4 regions of the Streptomyces sp. NPDC054765 genome follow, and region 2 is predicted to be linked to each of the others. Evidence: riboswitches for the same ligand, from Rfam matches in the RefSeq annotation. Region 2 holds a riboswitch; each other region holds the start of a gene.

Region 1 (4,215 bases), on a different contig from region 2:
CGTAGTAATCAATATCTTCGTCGGCCTGCACATCATCGGCATCGCCTCCCTGCTGGGCGGCTTTCTGACCCAGATGAAGGCGATGAGCGCGGGCACCGCCCGCTTTGTCCCGGCGATGCTGCACGGAGCGCTGACGATGCTGGTCACCGGCATCGTGCTGGTCGGCCTCAACCAGGCCCAGGGGCACAGCGTCAACACCATCAAGATCGGCATCAAGATGGCCGTTCTGGTCGTCATCCTGGCGCTGGTCTACGTCAAGCGGGACGAGGAGCAGGTCGCCAAGCCGCTGTTCGGCACGGTCGGCGCCCTGACGGTGGCCAATATCTTCATTGCGGTCCTCTGGACCTGAGCGCCGCGGCCGACGGCCCCGGGACAGGGCCCCGTACCCCGGACAGGGCGCGCCCCGGGACCGGCGGCGCCGCGGCCCGGGACCAAACGGCCCTTCCACGGCCCTTCCACGGCCCTTCCACGGCACACCGCGCGGTCATCGCACTCCGGATCCGGAGGCGACGGCCGTGCGGTGGCGTGCGGGGGGTGGGAGTGGCCGTGGGGGTGGCCTGGCGGGGGAGCGGGGGCCGGGTCTCAGCCCGGTCGGACGCTCCCGTAGATCGGCATGTAGTAGATCGACTCGACCCGGACGCTGGCGCCCGGGTGCGGCGCGTGGATCATCTTGCCGCCGCCTATGTACATGCCTACGTGGCTGATGTCGTCGAAGAAGAAGACCAGGTCACCGGGCTGGAGATCCTTGGTGGCCACCCGGTGGCCGACCTTGACCTGGTCCCAGGTGGTCCGCGGCAGATTGACGCCGGCCGCCTTCCACGCCGCCTGGGTCAGCCCCGAGCAGTCGTAGGAGCTGGGCCCGGTCGCGCCCCAGACGTACGGCTTGCCCACCTGGGAACGGGCGAAAGCGAGGGCCTTCCCGGCCGTGGCGGAGGACGAACCTCCGGTGGAGCCCCCGTCGCCGGCGCCGCCGCCGGTCTGCCCGCCGGACGGGCCGCCCCCGTCCTGCTGCTGCTTGCGCGCCTCCTCGTCGGCCTTGCGCTTGGCCGCCTCCTCCTTCTGGCGCTCCAGTTCCGCCAGCCGGGCCTTCTCCTGGGCGGTCAGCCGGGACAGCAGCTGCCGGGCCTCGGCCAGCTTTTCCTGGACGGACCGCTTGGACTCCTTGAGGGAGGTCTGCGACGTCTGCAGCTGCTCCAGGCTGCGGGTCGCCTCCGCCCGCTGCCGGGTGGCCGCCGCCTGCTGCTCCTGGTAGTCGGAGACGGCCTGCTTCTGCCGGCCGGTCAGCCGCTCCATGAGGTGGCTGCGGTCGAAGAACTGCTGCGGGTCCTTGGCGAGCATCAGCTGCGCCGTCGGGTTCATGCCGCCGGTGCGGTACTGCGCCGAGGCCAAGGTGCCCAGTCTGCGCCGGGACTCGTTCATCTTCTCGGCGCGCTTGGCGGAGGCGTCGAGCAGACCGTCGACGGTGTGGCGCTGTTCGTCGGTGCGCTCCTTGGCGGCGTTGTACTTCTGGGTGGCCACCTCGGCCTGGTGGTAGAGGCCGTCGACCTGCTGCTTGACGTCCTCGACGCCGGGCTTGGGCGCCCGGGGGGCGGCATCGGCGGACTGCGAGAGCAGGGTGGCCGACGCGAGGGCGGCGGTGGTGAGCCCGACCGCCGTACGACGGCCTCCGGGCGAGGTGAGAATGCTGGTGCGCGGCTTGCGGTGCGACGCCAAGGCCGGCGACTCCTTCCGTGGACCGCCTACCGGGTTAGCTGTCGGGTTCGGGCGGTGTCGCTGACGGAAGGCGTGCCCTACGGTCCGGACGTCCGCTGTCGGCGGCAGTCCTGATCGATTCACCCCGGTGGTGCTGGTGGGTCCCCGGCTCCGGGTGCCTGAGGGCAGGGCCGGACTCGGCGTGGGCGGCCCGTGCGGACCTGTCGTCCACGGGGAGGCGGGCTGCCTGAGCGAGGACGTTAGCCAACTCGTGTGGCTCCTGTGAAGGCTGATGTTCGATATGCCCGAAACCTTTTTGTGACCTGAACGCGATGCGGGGGTTGTTGTGACAGATGTCGGATTCGGGTAGACGAGGCGGCGCCCGGTGTGTCCCGGGCTCCGTGCCCCTGACCTGCCCCGGCGCCACGCCCGCTCCGTAAACGGCCCGCAATTGGCCACTCCGCGGCGGACTGTCAGTGCGGCGGCCTAGACTCGGTGGGCGATGAGCAGCCTCTTTGACGACAGCTTCCTGGCGGACCTCGGCCACAAGGGCGAGGAGGAGCACCCTCCCCCACCCCCCGAGGACGAGCACGGCCCGGCCCCGGAGGAGATCCCCGCGGATCTCTTCGGCGGGAGGTTCGACGCGCCCCCGCCCAGAGAGGCGTACTACCGCGACGGCGCCGCCCGTCCCGCCCTCGACCCGGCGACGCTCCTGGAGGGGCTCAACGACGAGCAGAAGGCCGCCGTGGTGCACACCGGCGGCCCGCTGCTGATCGTCGCCGGCGCCGGCTCCGGCAAGACCCGGGTACTGACCCACCGCATCGCGCATCTGCTCGCCGAGCGCCATGTCCACCCCGGCCAGATCCTCGCGATCACCTTCACCAACAAGGCCGCGGGCGAGATGAGGGAGCGCGTCGAGGAGCTCGTCGGCCCGCGGGCCAACGCCATGTGGGTCTCCACCTTCCACAGCGCCTGTGTCCGCATCCTGCGCCGCGAGTCCAAGAAGCTGGGCTTCACGTCCTCCTTCTCGATCTACGACGCCGCCGATTCGAAGCGGCTGATGGCCCTGGTCTGCCGCGATCTGGATCTGGACCCCAAGCGCCACCCGCCCAAGTCCTTCAGCGCGAAGATCTCCAACCTCAAGAACGAGCTCATTGACGAGGAGACTTTCGCCGGGACGGCGGCTGGGGGCACCTCCCAGACGGAGTCCGGGGGAGGCTTCGAGAAGACCTTGGCCCAGGCGTATGCGATGTACCAGTCCAGGCTGCGCGAGGCCAACGCCCTGGATTTCGACGACATCATCATGACGACGGTCCATCTGCTCCAGGCCTTCCCGGATGTCGCCGAGCACTACCGCCGCCGCTTCCGCCACGTCCTCGTCGACGAGTACCAGGACACCAACCACGCCCAGTACACCCTCGTACGCGAGCTGGTCGGCCCCGCCGAATCCGCCGCCGAGCTGTGCGTCGTCGGTGACGCCGACCAGTCCATCTATGCCTTCCGCGGTGCCACGATCCGCAACATCCTCCAGTTCGAGGAGGACTACCCGGACGCGACCACGATCCTGCTGGAGCAGAACTACCGCTCCTCGCAGACGATCCTGTCCGCTGCCAACGCCGTCATCGAGCGCAACGAGAACCGCCGCCCCAAGAACCTCTGGACGGACGCCGGCGCCGGCCCCAAGATCACCGGCTATGTCGCCGACACCGAACACGACGAGGCCCAGTTCGTCGCCGACGAGATCGACCGGCTGACGGACGCCGGAGACGCCAAGGCCGGCGATGTCGCCGTGTTCTACCGCACCAACGCCCAGTCCCGGGTGTTCGAAGAGATCTTCATCCGGGTCGGACTGCCCTACAAGGTCGTCGGCGGGGTGCGCTTCTACGAGCGCAAGGAGGTCCGCGATGTCCTCGCGTATCTGCGGGTGCTCGCCAACCCCGAGGACACCGTCCCGCTCCGCCGCATCCTGAACGTCCCCAAGCGCGGCATCGGCGACCGCGCCGAGGCGATGATCGACGCGCTGTCCCTGCGCGAGAAGATCACCTTCCCGCAGGCGCTGCGCCGGGTCGACGAGGCGTACGGCATGGCGGCCCGCTCCGCCAACGCCGTCAAGCGCTTCAACGTCCTCATGGAGGAGCTGCGCACCATCGTCGAGTCCGGCGCCGGCCCCGCCACGATCCTGGAAGCGGTCCTGGAGCGCACGGGCTACCTCGCCGAACTCCAGGCCTCCACCGACCCGCAGGACGAGACCCGGATCGAGAACCTCCAGGAACTCGCCGCCGTGGCCCTGGAGTTCGAACAGGACCGCGGTGAGGCCGCGGCCTCGGAGGCTGCCGCCCCGGGTCCCGGCACGCTCTCCGACTTCCTGGAGCGGGTCGCGCTGGTCGCCGACTCCGACCAGATCCCGGACGAGGACGAGGACGGCAGCGGCGTGATCACGCTCATGACGCTGCACACCGCCAAGGGCCTGGAATTCCCGACCGTCTTCCTGACCGGCCTGGAGGACGGCGTCTTCCCGCACAT
Region 2 (4,215 bases):
CGGTGGAGGCCGCGGTGATCGTCATCGGCGCTTTCCGTGAGGCGGCGGAACAGGAGACGACCCTGGAGGCGGTGGCGGGCCGGCTGGAGCGGGCGCTGCAACGGGAGGGCGGACGGCGTGCGGGGCTCGATCAGTTCGAGGGGTTCACCACTGCCGTCCTGGCCGAGATCCCCGCCAACGGGCAGTCCGTACTGCGCGTCCTCAACCGGGGCCACCCGTCCCCGCTGCTGCTCACCCCGGACGGTGGTCTGTGCGAGCTGGTGCCCGCGGCGCCCGCGCTGCCCCTGGGGATGAGCGAGGTGGCGAGCTGGCCGGACCGGTCGGACGAGACGTTCTTCCCGGCCGGCGCCCTGCTGCTGTTCTTCACCGACGGTGTGACCGAGGCCCGGGACCTGCTGGGCCGCTTCTACAACCCGTCGAGCAGACTGCGCGGCTGCCGCTTCGCGGGCCCGGACGCCCTCCTGGACACCCTCACCGAAGACGTCGCACGGCATACGGGCGGTGCCCCGGCCGACGATATGGCCCTGCTGGCGGTGCAGCGGCCGATGGGGGCGTAAGCGGCCGATGGGGGCGTAAGCGGCTGATGGGGCGTAAGCGGCCGATGGGAGCGTAGGGGCGGGCGGAGAGGAGGGCGGAGGGCCGCAGGGGGCCGGGGGGCGTGCGGGGCGTCCGCGCAGCCCCGGGACGCGCCCTCAGCTCCTGGACGCGCCCTCAGCCCCCGGACGCGCCCTCAGCGCCTGGGCACGGCCGCCGCTCCCGGACGCGCCCTTTCCGCGGCCGGACGCGCCCTCCGCAGCCGGACGCGCCCTCAGTTCGCGGACATGCCCCCGGCGCCCGGCAGCCGGTGCAGGCTCTCGCCGTGCGGACCGGTGAGCGCGACCGGGCGCTCGTCCAGTGCGAGGGTCAGCAGCGTGTCATCGGGGTGCGGTGAGCGGTGCGCCGGCGGGGTGATCCAGGGCAGGACGGAGTGGTGCTCGTGGGAGATCCAGTGCCCGCCGCCGGGCCGTCCGCGCAGCAGCGACCGGACGAGCTGTGCGAACTCCTCGCGTCGGGCGGGCGGGAGGTGGTCCAGCGCGGCGCTGTGGAAGATCACCAACGGCGCCTCGGGCGGCGCCTCGGCGGCGAGCGCGGGCAGTTCGTCGACCAGATCGCCGCGCACCATCCGCGGCCGCGGCGCCGGCCGCACCGCGTCGACGGTCGCGGACAGCCGCGCCGCCCGCTCCTCATCGCCCGGCCGGACGAGCGCCTGCAGCCAGCGCAGATCGTCCGGTTCGGCCACCGGGTCGAGCGGATCGAGGCCGATACCGCCCCGCCAGACGATGCGCGGCAGCCGGTCGGGCAGCTCGTCGGCCGCCCATTCCGTACGGCACCCCAACACCAGCGGATTGCCCGGTTCCCCCACCTCGGCCCGGAGGGTGTCCGGCTGTGGGGCATCCTCCCGGAGGGGGTCTGGCTGTGGGGTATCGCCCCGGAGGGTGTCTCCCTGTGGGGTATCGCCGCGTGGGGTATCGCCCCGGAGGGCGCCCCCGCCCGCCGCGGCGTCATTCTCGTACCGGTGGTGCCGGTCGTACCGGTCGTACCGGTAGCGATAGCGGTCGGGATGCAGACACAGTCCTGCCGACGTGCCGACCTCCAGCAGCGCCAGGGGCTGCGGCAGGCGGGCGAGCAGCGGCAGCAGCGCGGCACAGCGGCCCGGCTCGTCGGTCCGGGCGGAGCGCTGCATGATCACCGCGCGCACCTCGTCCCAGTGCCGGATCGTCCACTCGCGCCAGCGCCCGTACGCCATCTCTCCGCGCGGGCCCAGCTCGGCGTGCGGGCCGTCGAGATAGCGGACGGCGGCGAGCAGGAGGTCCGGCTGCTGTTTGCCGCCGGCCGGCAGCGATCCCGACAGCAGATCGCAGAGCTCCGGGTCCTGGCCGATCCGCGCGCTCAGCTCCGCGTGCGCCCCGGACCGCCCCCGCGCCTGATGCCAGGAGAACTCCCGGTACCGCTCCGCCACTCCCCATGCGCCGGTGGCAGCGCTCTCGACGTTCCCGGTGTGCCCGGTGTGCCCGGTGTGCCCGGTGTTCCCGACGTTGACGACCATGATCCGACGTTACTGCTCTCACGCTCCGTGACGGAGGGGCGCCCCTCCGCATAACAACTGACGCACAATCAACGGGAGATCGTTTAGAGCCGCACGGTCAACTCGCCCGGTTTGTAGCTGTGTTGGCCGAAAAAGTCCACGCCGAAGCTCCCGCGGAGCCCATATGGATTCACGCGAAGGCTTGGAATTCGGATGCGATCTCTATTACTGTCCGATAACGCAGCGCGGTCGTCCCAGCCGTCGCAAGAGGCGGCACCGCGCGCCGACGCCGAATCCCGCACGCGCTTTTCACGCACCTCCAGCACCTCGAACTGCACCAAGGGAACCGGGGAACCACTTCCTTGGGGTGAATCGGACGCTCCCCGCCAGCGGGCGCCCGTAGGAGACCTTCCTGCTCCGAACCCGTCAGCTAACCCGGTAGGCGAGAAGGAAGGAAAGGAGAGCGCCCCCGTGGCGTCCAACAGGCCTGCCCCCGAGGGTCCGTCCGCCTACGACCTCGATGACCGAGGTGCCTTCCAGGGCCCCGGTGATGCGGACAGCAACAACGACGGACCGTGGGAGGAATGGAATCCCACCGAGGATTCCCCCCGCTCGGTCCGTGGCAAGCACCGGGTGGCCAAGCAGCGCGGCGGCGGACTCGCCCGCGGCGGCACGGTCCTGGGCGTCGGCGTCATCGCGGCGGTCGGAGCCGGCGGCATGGCCACGGCCGAGGGCCGCCCGCCGGTCCCGATCTCGATGCCCGACGTCGGCGCGATGGCCGATGACCTCGCCGACAACCTGCCGGACGCCACCTCCGTCCCCGGCATCGGGGACCTCATATCCGACCCGGGCGCGGACTCCACTGCGGCCGACGGTGCCGGCTCCGCCTCCACCACGGACGATGCGGCGCAGGACGCCTCCGGGCCGCTCACCCGGGCCACCCGGACGGGCACGGACTCGGGGCTCGGCGAGGCGCTGCGCAGCCGCATCCTCCAGCAGGCCGACGCGCAGCAGGGCGCCGCCGATCAGGAGGCCCGGGAGACCGCCGAACACACCGCATTCCAGAAGGCCGAGAGCGAAGCCGCCACGCACCAGAAGTCGGCCGAAAAGGCCGCAGCAGCCAAGAAGGCGGCCGAGATGGAGGTCAAGCACGAGGCCGAAGAAGCGGCCCGTCAGAAGGCGGAGGCCGCACGCCTCGCCAAGTTGGCGAAGAACTTCATCACCCCGGTCTCCTCGTACACCCTCACCGCGAGCTTCGGCCAGTCCGGTGACCGCTGGGCGGCGGACCACACCGGACAGGATTTCGCGGCGCCGACCGGCACCCCCGTCAAGGCGGTGCACTCCGGCACCATCACCCAGGCCGGCTGGGCCGGCTCGTACGGCTACCGCATCGTCCTCACCCTCGACGACGGCACCGAGCTCTGGTTCTGCCATCTGTCCTCGATGGTGAAGACCTCCGGCAAGGTCGGCACGGGCGACGTCATCGGCCGCGTCGGCGCCACCGGCAACGTCACCGGTCCGCACCTCCATCTGGAGGTACGCCCCGACGCCGGCGACCCGATAGACCCCATGCCGTGGCTACGCGATCACGGCCTGCACGTGTGACACCGCTGAGGAGGCGGCGGACGGGGGCCGGGGGTCGAGGGCCGGGGGTCGGGGGTGTAAGCGGAAGGAATACTTCCGCTCCCCCCGACGCTGTAGTAACGCATGGCCACGACACAAAACCCCCGAAACAGTCGTTCCCTCGGTTCGCTCTCCGTCTCCCCGCTGTCCCTCGGTGGCAATGTCTTCGGCTGGACGGCCGACGAGGCTCAATCGTTCGCCGTGCTGGACGCTTACGTGGCGGGCGGTGGCAACTTCATCGACACCGCCGACGCCTACTCGGCGTGGGTCCCCGGCAACAAGGGCGGCGAATCCGAAACCGTCCTCGGCAACTGGCTGTCCTCCCGCGGTAATCGCTCCGATGTCGTCATCGCCACCAAGGTCGGCTCCCACCCCAACTACAAGGGCCTGTCCGCCGCCACCATCAAGTCCGCGGTCGATGCATCCCTCACTCGTCTGCGCACCGACTACATCGACCTCTACTACACCCACTACGACGACGAATCGGTCGAGGTCGGGGAGTTCCTCACCGCCCTCGACGACCTCGT
Region 3 (4,215 bases), on a different contig from region 2:
ACCGCTCTGGCGACGCTGCTGACCCGGCTCCCGGACCTCCGGCTCGCCGCGGAACCCGGCGATCTGCGGTGGCGCGGCGGGCTCATCATGCGCGGACTGCGGTCGCTGCCGGTGGAGTTCTCGCCCGAGCGGCCTGACCAGGGACAAGGCCAGAAGTGACGCCGAGTCAGCAGTGTGACCTTTACGTGATCTGCGCTACACCGACTTGTGACTACCCGTGACCCCGGCTACCTTTCGACCGACGATCGACGGGCTTCACTCGATCGGCCGAAGCGGTGATGTGGGGGACCGGTGTATTGGTGCGCCTCGTGCGCGTCGGCCGGTGGGTGACCCGTCGAGCAGCTCGCAGAGCTCGTCGTACAACTCAACCGCCGCGCGAAAGGCATCCGTATGCGTTCCGGGAACGGCCGACACCGTCGCCCCCGTCAAGCACCGGCCATCTTTGTCACGGCGGGAGTGACCGGCGCGGGCTTCGCCCTGCCACTGTTCGCCGCGAGCGGCGCCCACGCCGCCGACACCACGACCTGGGACAAGGTCGCCCAGTGCGAGAGTGCCGGCGTCTGGAGCGCGGCCTCGGGCAATGGCCACTACGGCGGGCTGCAGCTCACCCAGGACATGTGGGACACCTACGGCGGCGCGGCCTACGCCTCGCGCCCCGACCTCGCCAGCCGTGCCCAGCAGATCGCGGTGGCCGAGTCGATCCTCGACGCCCGTGGCCCGGACGTCTGGTCGAGCTGTGCGGTGAGCGCCGGCCTGACCAAGGGCGGGCGCACGCCGGAGGTCGACCCGGGCAGCACGAGCACCCCCTCGCCCGACCCGTCGGACGCCGGCGGCTCCTCGGACCCCTGGGACTCGTCCGGTTCCTCCGGCCTGGACGGCGGCTCGGACTCCGCCGGGACGCACGACGGGCCCGGCGGCCGGCCGTCCGACTCGGACTCCGGGACGCACGACAGGCCCGGCGGCCGGCCGTCCGACCCGGCGCCCTCGCCCGATCCCTCGGACTCCCCCGGCTCGGGCGGTGCGTCCCCGGCCCCGGAGCCGTCCGGCTCCGCGACGCCGGGCGGCCGGGGCGACGCCCCGTCGCCGTCCGCCGACCCGTCCGACGGCGGCAGCCGTACGGACACCACCGGCACCCCGCACGGGACGCCCGAGAAGGGCAGGCACCGCGGCGGTGCGGTCGGCGAGGGGGGCGACGACGGCAGGTCCTCCGGCGGCCGGCACGCCTCGCGCGGCGATGATGTGCACCGCACGGACCCGGCGGCCGACGGCAACTACACCGTGCGGCCGGGTGACACGCTGTCAGCCATCGCCCAGGCCCACCGGCTGCCCGGCGGCTGGCCCGCCCTCTACGACCGCAACGAGGGCGTCATCGGCTCGGACGCCGACCTGATCAAGCCGGGCCAACTGCTCGATCTCGGGCACATCGCGGGCTAGTTCGCCGCCTTCGCCCGCTTTTGGGGAAAGTGAGACAAGGCTCTCGTTGACTGTGGTGGACCCCGGTTCGTCCGGCCCCGTCAAACCGGGGTTCACCTGCGGGTATGTGACCAACCCGTGATCAAAAAAGCTCAACTTGGTTCAGATGGTGGGGTTTGAACCCCAAGGGGATTACTGCTTAACGTCAGGACCGCTCGCCAAAGCGGGCCCTTCGATCACACGCCGAATCCTGCCGGTGATCGGAGGCAGTTGACGCGCAAGCGCCGAAGGCAGGAGCGGGGGACCCAAGGTAAGTGCCGGCCCCACTCGCGAAAGCGGGTCAACCGGCTTGGGGTGAAGCCACGTGCGCCACGCGCACACGGCCGGGCAGCTCACAGTCCGAACCCGACAGCTCACCTCGTAGGCGTCGGTGAGGAAACGAACCAACCATGCTGATCATCAAGGGCAAGCACCGTCGTCCGTCCAAGGCCGTCCGCGTCGCCACCCTCGCCGGCATCGCCGGTGCTGCCGTGGCCGTCCCGCTGATGGGCGCCACCTCCGCCTCCGCCGCCTCGGTCTCCACCTGGGACAAGGTCGCCCAGTGCGAGTCCGGCGGCAACTGGTCGATCAACACCGGTAACGGCTACTACGGTGGCCTGCAGTTCTCCAACTCCAGCTGGGCCGCCGCCGGCGGCACCCAGTACGCGCCGCGCGCCGACCTGGCCAGCAAATCCCAGCAGATCTCCGCCGCCGAGAAGCTCCTCGCGCTCCAGGGCCCCGGCGCCTGGTCCTGCGCCGGCGCCGGCAACCTGACCTCCGGTGGCCCGGCCGCCAACGTCGACACCTCCGGCTCCGCGCAGACCAAGTCCGCGCCCCAGCAGGACCAGGGCACCACCAGGACCGAGGCGAAGAAGGCCCCGGCCGCCCCCGAGCAGCACGCCTCGCGCTCCACCGAGCGCAAGTCCCTGGGTCACGGCAACTACACCGTCAAGGCGGGCGACACCCTCGCCAAGATCGCCAAGGCGCACGGCACCGACTGGAAGTCCGTCTACAAGGCCAACAAGTCGGTCATCGGCGGCAACCCGAACCTGATCTTCCCGGGTCAGAAGCTCCACGTCTGAGACCTCCCCTCACCGGGATTCCGGCGGGCCCGAGCGGCGGGCCCCCTTCCTCCTCCGTGAGACCGCCCCGCCCGGCGCGCACTTCCCCCCAGCGCGCCGTGGCGGGGCTTCTCCGTCCCGGGCCGTACCCGGGGCCGTACCCGGGCCGTACCCGCGACGCACCCGGGTCGCGGCGGGGCGGTCGCACGCCGGTGACCGGCCCCTTTCCGCGTTTTTCCCGTTCGGCGAACAATGCGCTCAAACATCCAGTGAACTGGGCTTTTGGGAAGTTTTCCGGGCCGTTCAGTCCCACGGAGCGGGCCAAAAGCAAGCGGACGCGCCCGGGGCCGTTAGGCTCGTGCTGCAGAACCTCCAGACACCCACGAAGGAGACAACGTGCCGTCCATCGACGTCGTCGTAGCCCGCGAAATTCTCGACTCGCGAGGTAATCCCACGGTCGAGGTCGAGGTCGGCCTCGACGACGGCAGCACGGGCCGTGCCGCCGTGCCGTCCGGTGCCTCGACCGGCGCCTTCGAGGCCATCGAGCTCCGCGACGGTGACCCGAACCGCTACCTCGGCAAGGGTGTGGAGAAGGCCGTCCTGGCCGTCATCGAGCAGATCGGCCCGGAGCTCGTCGGCTACGACGCGACCGAGCAGCGGCTGATCGACCAGGCCATGTTCGACCTGGACGCCACCGACAACAAGGGCTCGCTCGGCGCCAACGCCATCCTGGGCGTCTCCCTCGCCGTCGCGCACGCCGCCTCCGAGGCCAGCGACCTGCCGCTGTTCCGCTACCTCGGCGGCCCGAACGCGCACGTGCTGCCCGTGCCGATGATGAACATCCTGAACGGCGGCTCGCACGCCGACTCCAACGTGGACATCCAGGAGTTCATGATCGCCCCGATCGGCGCGGAGTCCTTCTCCGAGGCGCTGCGCTGGGGCGCCGAGGTCTACCACACCCTCAAGAAGGTCCTGAAGGAGCGCGGGCTGTCCACCGGCCTCGGCGACGAGGGCGGCTTCGCCCCGAACCTGGGCTCCAACCGCGAGGCCCTGGACCTCATCCTGGAGGCCGTCAAGCAGGCCGGTTACGCCCCCGGCCAGGACATCGCGCTCGCCCTGGACGTCGCCGCCTCCGAGTTCTACAAGGACGGCACGTACCAGTTCGAGGGCAAGGACCGCTCGGCCGCGGAGATGACCGAGTACTACGAGGAGCTGGTGGCGGCCTACCCGCTGGTCTCCATCGAGGACCCGCTGTTCGAGGACGACTGGGCCGGCTGGAAGGTCATCACCGACAAGCTCGGCGCCAAGGTCCAGCTCGTCGGCGACGACCTGTTCGTCACCAACCCCGAGCGCCTCGCCCGCGGCATCGAGGAGGGCTCCGCCAACGCGCTGCTGGTGAAGGTCAACCAGATCGGCTCGCTGACCGAGACCCTGGACGCCGTCGAGCTGGCCCAGCGCAACGGCTTCAAGTGCATGATGTCGCACCGCTCCGGTGAGACCGAGGACGTCACCATCGCCGACCTCGCCGTCGCCACCAACTGCGGCCAGATCAAGACCGGCGCCCCGGCCCGCTCCGAGCGCGTCGCCAAGTACAACCAGCTGCTGCGCATCGAGGAGATCCTCGACGACGCCGCGGTCTACGCCGGCCGCTCCGCCTTCCCGCGGTTCCGTCACGGCAGCTGACCCACGGCGGCCCGCCGCC
Region 4 (4,215 bases), on a different contig from region 2:
GCCGTGTTCGTCCCACGACTCCCCGGTCCGGGCCGGCAGTTCCACGGCGTACATCCACTCGACCTTGCGCCGCAGCTGGGTCAGCAAGGCCGTCAGGCTGGGGCTGCCGGCCGCCTGGGCCAGCGTCTCGTGGAACCAGCCGTCCAGTTGGCGCAGATCGGCGGGGCTGCCGTGACGTGCCCGCTCACGACCGAGCCGTACCAGGCCGCGGAGTACCTTCAGGTGGGCCGGGCTGCGGCGGGCGGCCGCGCGGGCGGCACCCAGCGGCTCCAACAGGGCGCGGACGTCGAGGAGATCGGCGGCCTCCTGCGCGGTGGGCTCGGCGACACAGGCGCCCGCGTGGTGGCGGGTGGTGACGAAGCCTTCGGACTGCAGGGTGCGCAGCGCTTCACGGACCGGCACCCTGGAGACGCCGTACCGGGCCGCCAGGATCTCCTCGATCAGCCGGCTCCCCGGCGCCAGCACACCGGAGACAATGTCGTCGCGAATCGCCGTGCACACCGCATGCGCGGAAATATGGCCTCGCATCTTCCGTGCCTCCGCCGTAATCCCCTGGAAACGCCGCCGGTCGGCAGCTTTTCCGCGACTCTATTCGACCGGAACGGCTTTTCCGGCGGACTCCGGTTATTCATGGATATTTTTTGGCCAGAAGCAGTGGCCACCGGCGTATCCGGTACCCACCCACCGCACGCCGGATACGCCGAAGCCCCGGCCGGGTGGCCGGGGCTTCCGGAGGGCGCCGCGTGACGCCGGCGCTGTGGGACGCACGGCCGGGCGGGGCCGCAGGTCAGACGTTGACGCCGTGTGAGCGCAGGTACGCGACCGGGTCGATGTCCGAGCCGTAGGCAGGGCCGGTACGGGCCTCGAAGTGCAGGTGCGGGCCGGTGGCGTTGCCGGTGGCGCCGGAGAGCCCGATCTGCTGGTCCGGGGTGACGTGCTGACCGACCGAGACACCGAGCGACGACAGGTGACCGTACTGGGTGTACGTCCCGTCGTTCATCTTGATCACGATGTTGTTGCCGTACGCGCCGCCCCAGCCGGCCTCGACGACGGTGCCCGCGCCGACGGCATGGACACTGGTGCCGGAGGCGGCGTGGAAGTCGATGCCGGTGTGGCTGCCCGAGGACCACAGGCCGCTGGAGGCCTTGTAGGCGGTGGAGACGTAGGAGTTCGCGACGGGGGCGACGAAGGTGTTGAGGCGCTTGCGCTCCGCCTCGCGGGCGGCACGCTCCTTGGCCTTACGGGCGGCCTCGACGCGCCGCTTGGCCTCTTCGACCTGCCTCTTGGCCACGGCTTCGGCCTTCGCCTTCGCTGCCGCGGCCTCGGCTGCCGCCTGCTGCGCGTCGGCCTGGGCCGCGACATGGTTGGCGAGCTCGTCACCCAGCACGACGGCCCGCTGCAGACCGGTGTCGTGGGTGCGTGCCTCATCCGTGGCCGCCAGCGCCGGCGAGGCCACGGAGGCGACAACGCCGCCGGCCGCGAGGGTGGCTATGCCGGCGATGTTGCGGGTCGTACGAGCGGGGTGGTTCGCACGACGGTGCTTCCCGGTGGCACGCATGAACGCCATGTGCTGGCTTGTCCTTTCCTTCCGTCTCGCCTACCGGGTTAGCTGACGGGTTCGGAGCAGGAAGGTCTCCTACGGGCTCCTCCGGAAAGGAGTCCGATTCACCCCAAGGGACACTGGGTCCCCGGCTCCCCTGGCTCGCGCCGTACGGGGACTCGGCGATGACTGCCCGGTGCCACTGTTGTGGCGGAGTTGTGACGAACAGCCGCACCGACGCTAAGCGGGACAACTTTCAATCAGCAAACAGATCCGCATTTTTGTGCGGGATGCCACAAGAACCGGGCCGCAGGCTGCGATAAACCGGACATACAACGGCTCCCGTGACGGACGTACGCCACGGGAGCCGCTTTGTCGATTTATGACCTTCTTTCACATGGCGGGACTAACCGCCGACGACCGTCACCTCACCGATGCCCAGCGCCTTGACGGGCTCGGCGATCTGCGCCGCATCCCCCACCAGGACCGTCACCAGCCGGTCCACGGGGAAGGCGTTGACGGCCGCCGCGGTCGCCTCGACCGTGCCGGTCTCCGCGAGGCGAACGTACAACTGTGCCTGGAAGTCATCCGGAAGGTGCTGCTCCACCTGATCGGCGAGGGTGCCCGCGACGGCTGCCGCGGTCTCGTACTTGAGCGGCGCGACGCCGACAAGGTTCTGTACGGCGACATCCCGCTCGTCATCCGTCAGCCCCTCTGCCGCGAGGGTGCGCAGCACCTTCCACAGGTCCTCCAGCGCCGGGACTGTGGAGGCGGTGTCCACCGAGCCGCTGATGGCGAGCAGCGAGGCACCCGTGGCTCCCTCGGGGGACGTGGGGGCGGTGGAGCGGAGCACCTGGCCGAAGGCGCGCACCCCGTAGGTGTAGCCCTTCTCCTCCCGCAGCACGCGGTCCAGACGGGAGGTGAGGGTGCCGCCCAGGCAGTACGTGCCGAGGACCTGCGCGGGCCACACCCGGTCGTGCCGGTCGGCACCGATACGGCCGATGAGCAGCTGCGTCTGAACGGCGCCGGGACGGTCCACGATCACCACGCGGCCGGTGTCGTCGGCGACGATCGGCGAGGCCTTCAGCGGCTCGGCCGTCGAGCCGCTCCAGGCGCCGAGGGTGTCCGCGAGCGCCGCTTCGAGGTCGACACCGGTGAAGTCACCGACGATGACGGCGGTGGCCGTGGCGGGCCGTACATGGGCGTCGTAGAAGGCGCGGACGGCCGCGGCATCGACGCGCCCGACGGTCTCCTCGGTCCCCTGGCGCGGTCGCGACATACGGGACGTGGCCGGGAACAGTTCCTTGGACAGCGCCATCGCGGCGCGCCGGGCCGGGTTGGCGAGCTCGTGCGGGATCTCGTCGAGGCGGTTGCGCACCAGCCGCTCGACCTCGCTCTCCGGGAAGGCGGGAGCGCGCAGCGCATCGGCGAGCAGGCCGAGCGCGCGGTGCAGCCGGGACGCCGGCACTTCGAGGGAGACCCGTACGCCGGGGTGGTCGGCGTGCGCGTCCAGTGTGGCGCCGCAGCGTTCCAGCTCGGCGGCGAACTCCTCCGCGTCGTGCTTGTCAGTGCCCTCGGACAGCGCCCGTGCCATGATCGTGGCGACGCCGTCCAGCCCCTCGGGCTCGGCGTCCAGCGGAGCGACGAGGCTGATCTCGACCGCGACGACCTGCTGGCCGGGGCGGTGGCTGGTCAGGAGCGTGAGCCCGTTGGGGAGTTGGCTGCGGTCGGGGGCCGGGAAGGCCCACGGCTTGGGCGCGCCGCCCCGGGGCTGGGGGTGAAAGTCCATGCTGCTCACGGGGGAATCGGCGTGGGTGGTGGCGTCGCTCACTGGTCCTCCCCTTCCTCGGTGTCGGCGGCGTCGGTCGGCTCGGTGGGCTCGTAGACGAGCACCGCGCGGTTGTCGGGGCGCAGCCGGGCCTTGGCGGCCGCCTGCACCTCCTCGGGGCTGATCTCCAGGACACGCTGCACGGCGGTCAGCGCGAGCTGCGGGTCGCCGAACAGGACGGCGAAGCGGCACAGTTCGTCGGCGCGGCCGCTGACCGTGGCGAGCCGGTCCAGCCATTCGCGCTCCAGCTGGGCCTGCGCCCGTTCCATCTCCTCCGGGGTCGGGCCCTCGGCGGCGAAGCGGGCCAGCTCCTCGTCGACCGCACGCTCGATGTCGGGGACCTCCACCCCGCCGGACGTCTTCACGTCCAGCCAGCCCAGCGAGGGCGCACCGGCCAGCCGCAGCAGGCCGAAGCCGGCCGCCACGGCACTGCGGTCGCGGCGCACCAGCCGGTTGTAGAGACGGGAGGACTCACCGCCGCCCAGGACGGTCAGCGCGAGGTCCGCGGCGTCCGCCTCACGGGTGCCGTCGTGGGGCAGGCGGTAGGCCGCCATCAGGGCCCGGGAGGGCACGTCCTCCTCGACGACCTCGCGCAGCTCGCCGCCGATGACGTCGGGCAGCGTGCCGTCCCGCGGCGGCTGCTTGCCGTCGTGCGAGGGGATCGAGCCGAAGTACTTCTCCACCCAGGCCAGCGTCTGCCCGGGGTCGATGTCGCCGACGATCGACAGCACGGCGTTGTTGGGCGCGTAGTACGTCCGGAAGAACGCCCGCGCGTCCTCCAGAGAGGCCGCGTCCAGGTCGGCCATCGACCCGATGGGCGTGTGGTGGTACGGGTGGCCCTCCGGGT

What was found. A riboswitch is a leader RNA that binds a small molecule or an ion and turns the genes downstream of it on or off. The one in region 2 is predicted to bind cyclic di-AMP.
Region 1: another riboswitch for cyclic di-AMP. It lies ahead of ACWGJY_RS15005 (NlpC/P60 family protein); the one in region 2 lies ahead of ACWGJY_RS09820 (M23 family metallopeptidase).
Region 3: another riboswitch for cyclic di-AMP. It lies ahead of ACWGJY_RS01425 (transglycosylase family protein); the one in region 2 lies ahead of ACWGJY_RS09820 (M23 family metallopeptidase).
Region 4: another riboswitch for cyclic di-AMP. It lies ahead of ACWGJY_RS13805 (M23 family metallopeptidase); the one in region 2 lies ahead of ACWGJY_RS09820 (M23 family metallopeptidase).

What each region holds. Positions count from the first base shown of each region.
Region 1 covers NZ_JBSHBP010000019.1:51,639-55,853, forward strand. Annotated here, with positions in the region: gene ACWGJY_RS15000 (hypothetical protein) at 1-349, shown strand, start outside; gene ACWGJY_RS15005 (NlpC/P60 family protein) at 583-1,713, opposite strand; cyclic di-AMP (ydaO/yuaA leader) riboswitch at 1,722-1,905, opposite strand; gene pcrA (DNA helicase PcrA) at 2,195-4,215, shown strand, end outside.
Region 2 covers NZ_JBSHBP010000010.1:143,192-147,406, forward strand. Annotated here, with positions in the region: gene ACWGJY_RS09810 (PP2C family protein-serine/threonine phosphatase) at 1-557, shown strand, start outside; gene ACWGJY_RS09815 (DUF2332 family protein) at 809-2,086, opposite strand; cyclic di-AMP (ydaO/yuaA leader) riboswitch at 2,379-2,525, shown strand; gene ACWGJY_RS09820 (M23 family metallopeptidase) at 2,537-3,670, shown strand; gene ACWGJY_RS09825 (aldo/keto reductase) at 3,773-4,215, shown strand, end outside.
Region 3 covers NZ_JBSHBP010000001.1:293,209-297,423, forward strand. Annotated here, with positions in the region: gene ACWGJY_RS01415 (cytochrome P450 family protein) at 1-159, shown strand, start outside; gene ACWGJY_RS01420 (LysM peptidoglycan-binding domain-containing protein) at 457-1,434, shown strand; cyclic di-AMP (ydaO/yuaA leader) riboswitch at 1,686-1,855, shown strand; gene ACWGJY_RS01425 (transglycosylase family protein) at 1,863-2,534, shown strand; gene eno (phosphopyruvate hydratase) at 2,910-4,196, shown strand.
Region 4 covers NZ_JBSHBP010000017.1:51,648-55,862, forward strand. Annotated here, with positions in the region: gene ACWGJY_RS13800 (GntR family transcriptional regulator) at 1-528, opposite strand, end outside; gene ACWGJY_RS13805 (M23 family metallopeptidase) at 788-1,567, opposite strand; cyclic di-AMP (ydaO/yuaA leader) riboswitch at 1,580-1,735, opposite strand; gene ACWGJY_RS13810 (M16 family metallopeptidase) at 1,947-3,329, opposite strand; gene ACWGJY_RS13815 (M16 family metallopeptidase) at 3,368-4,215, opposite strand, start outside.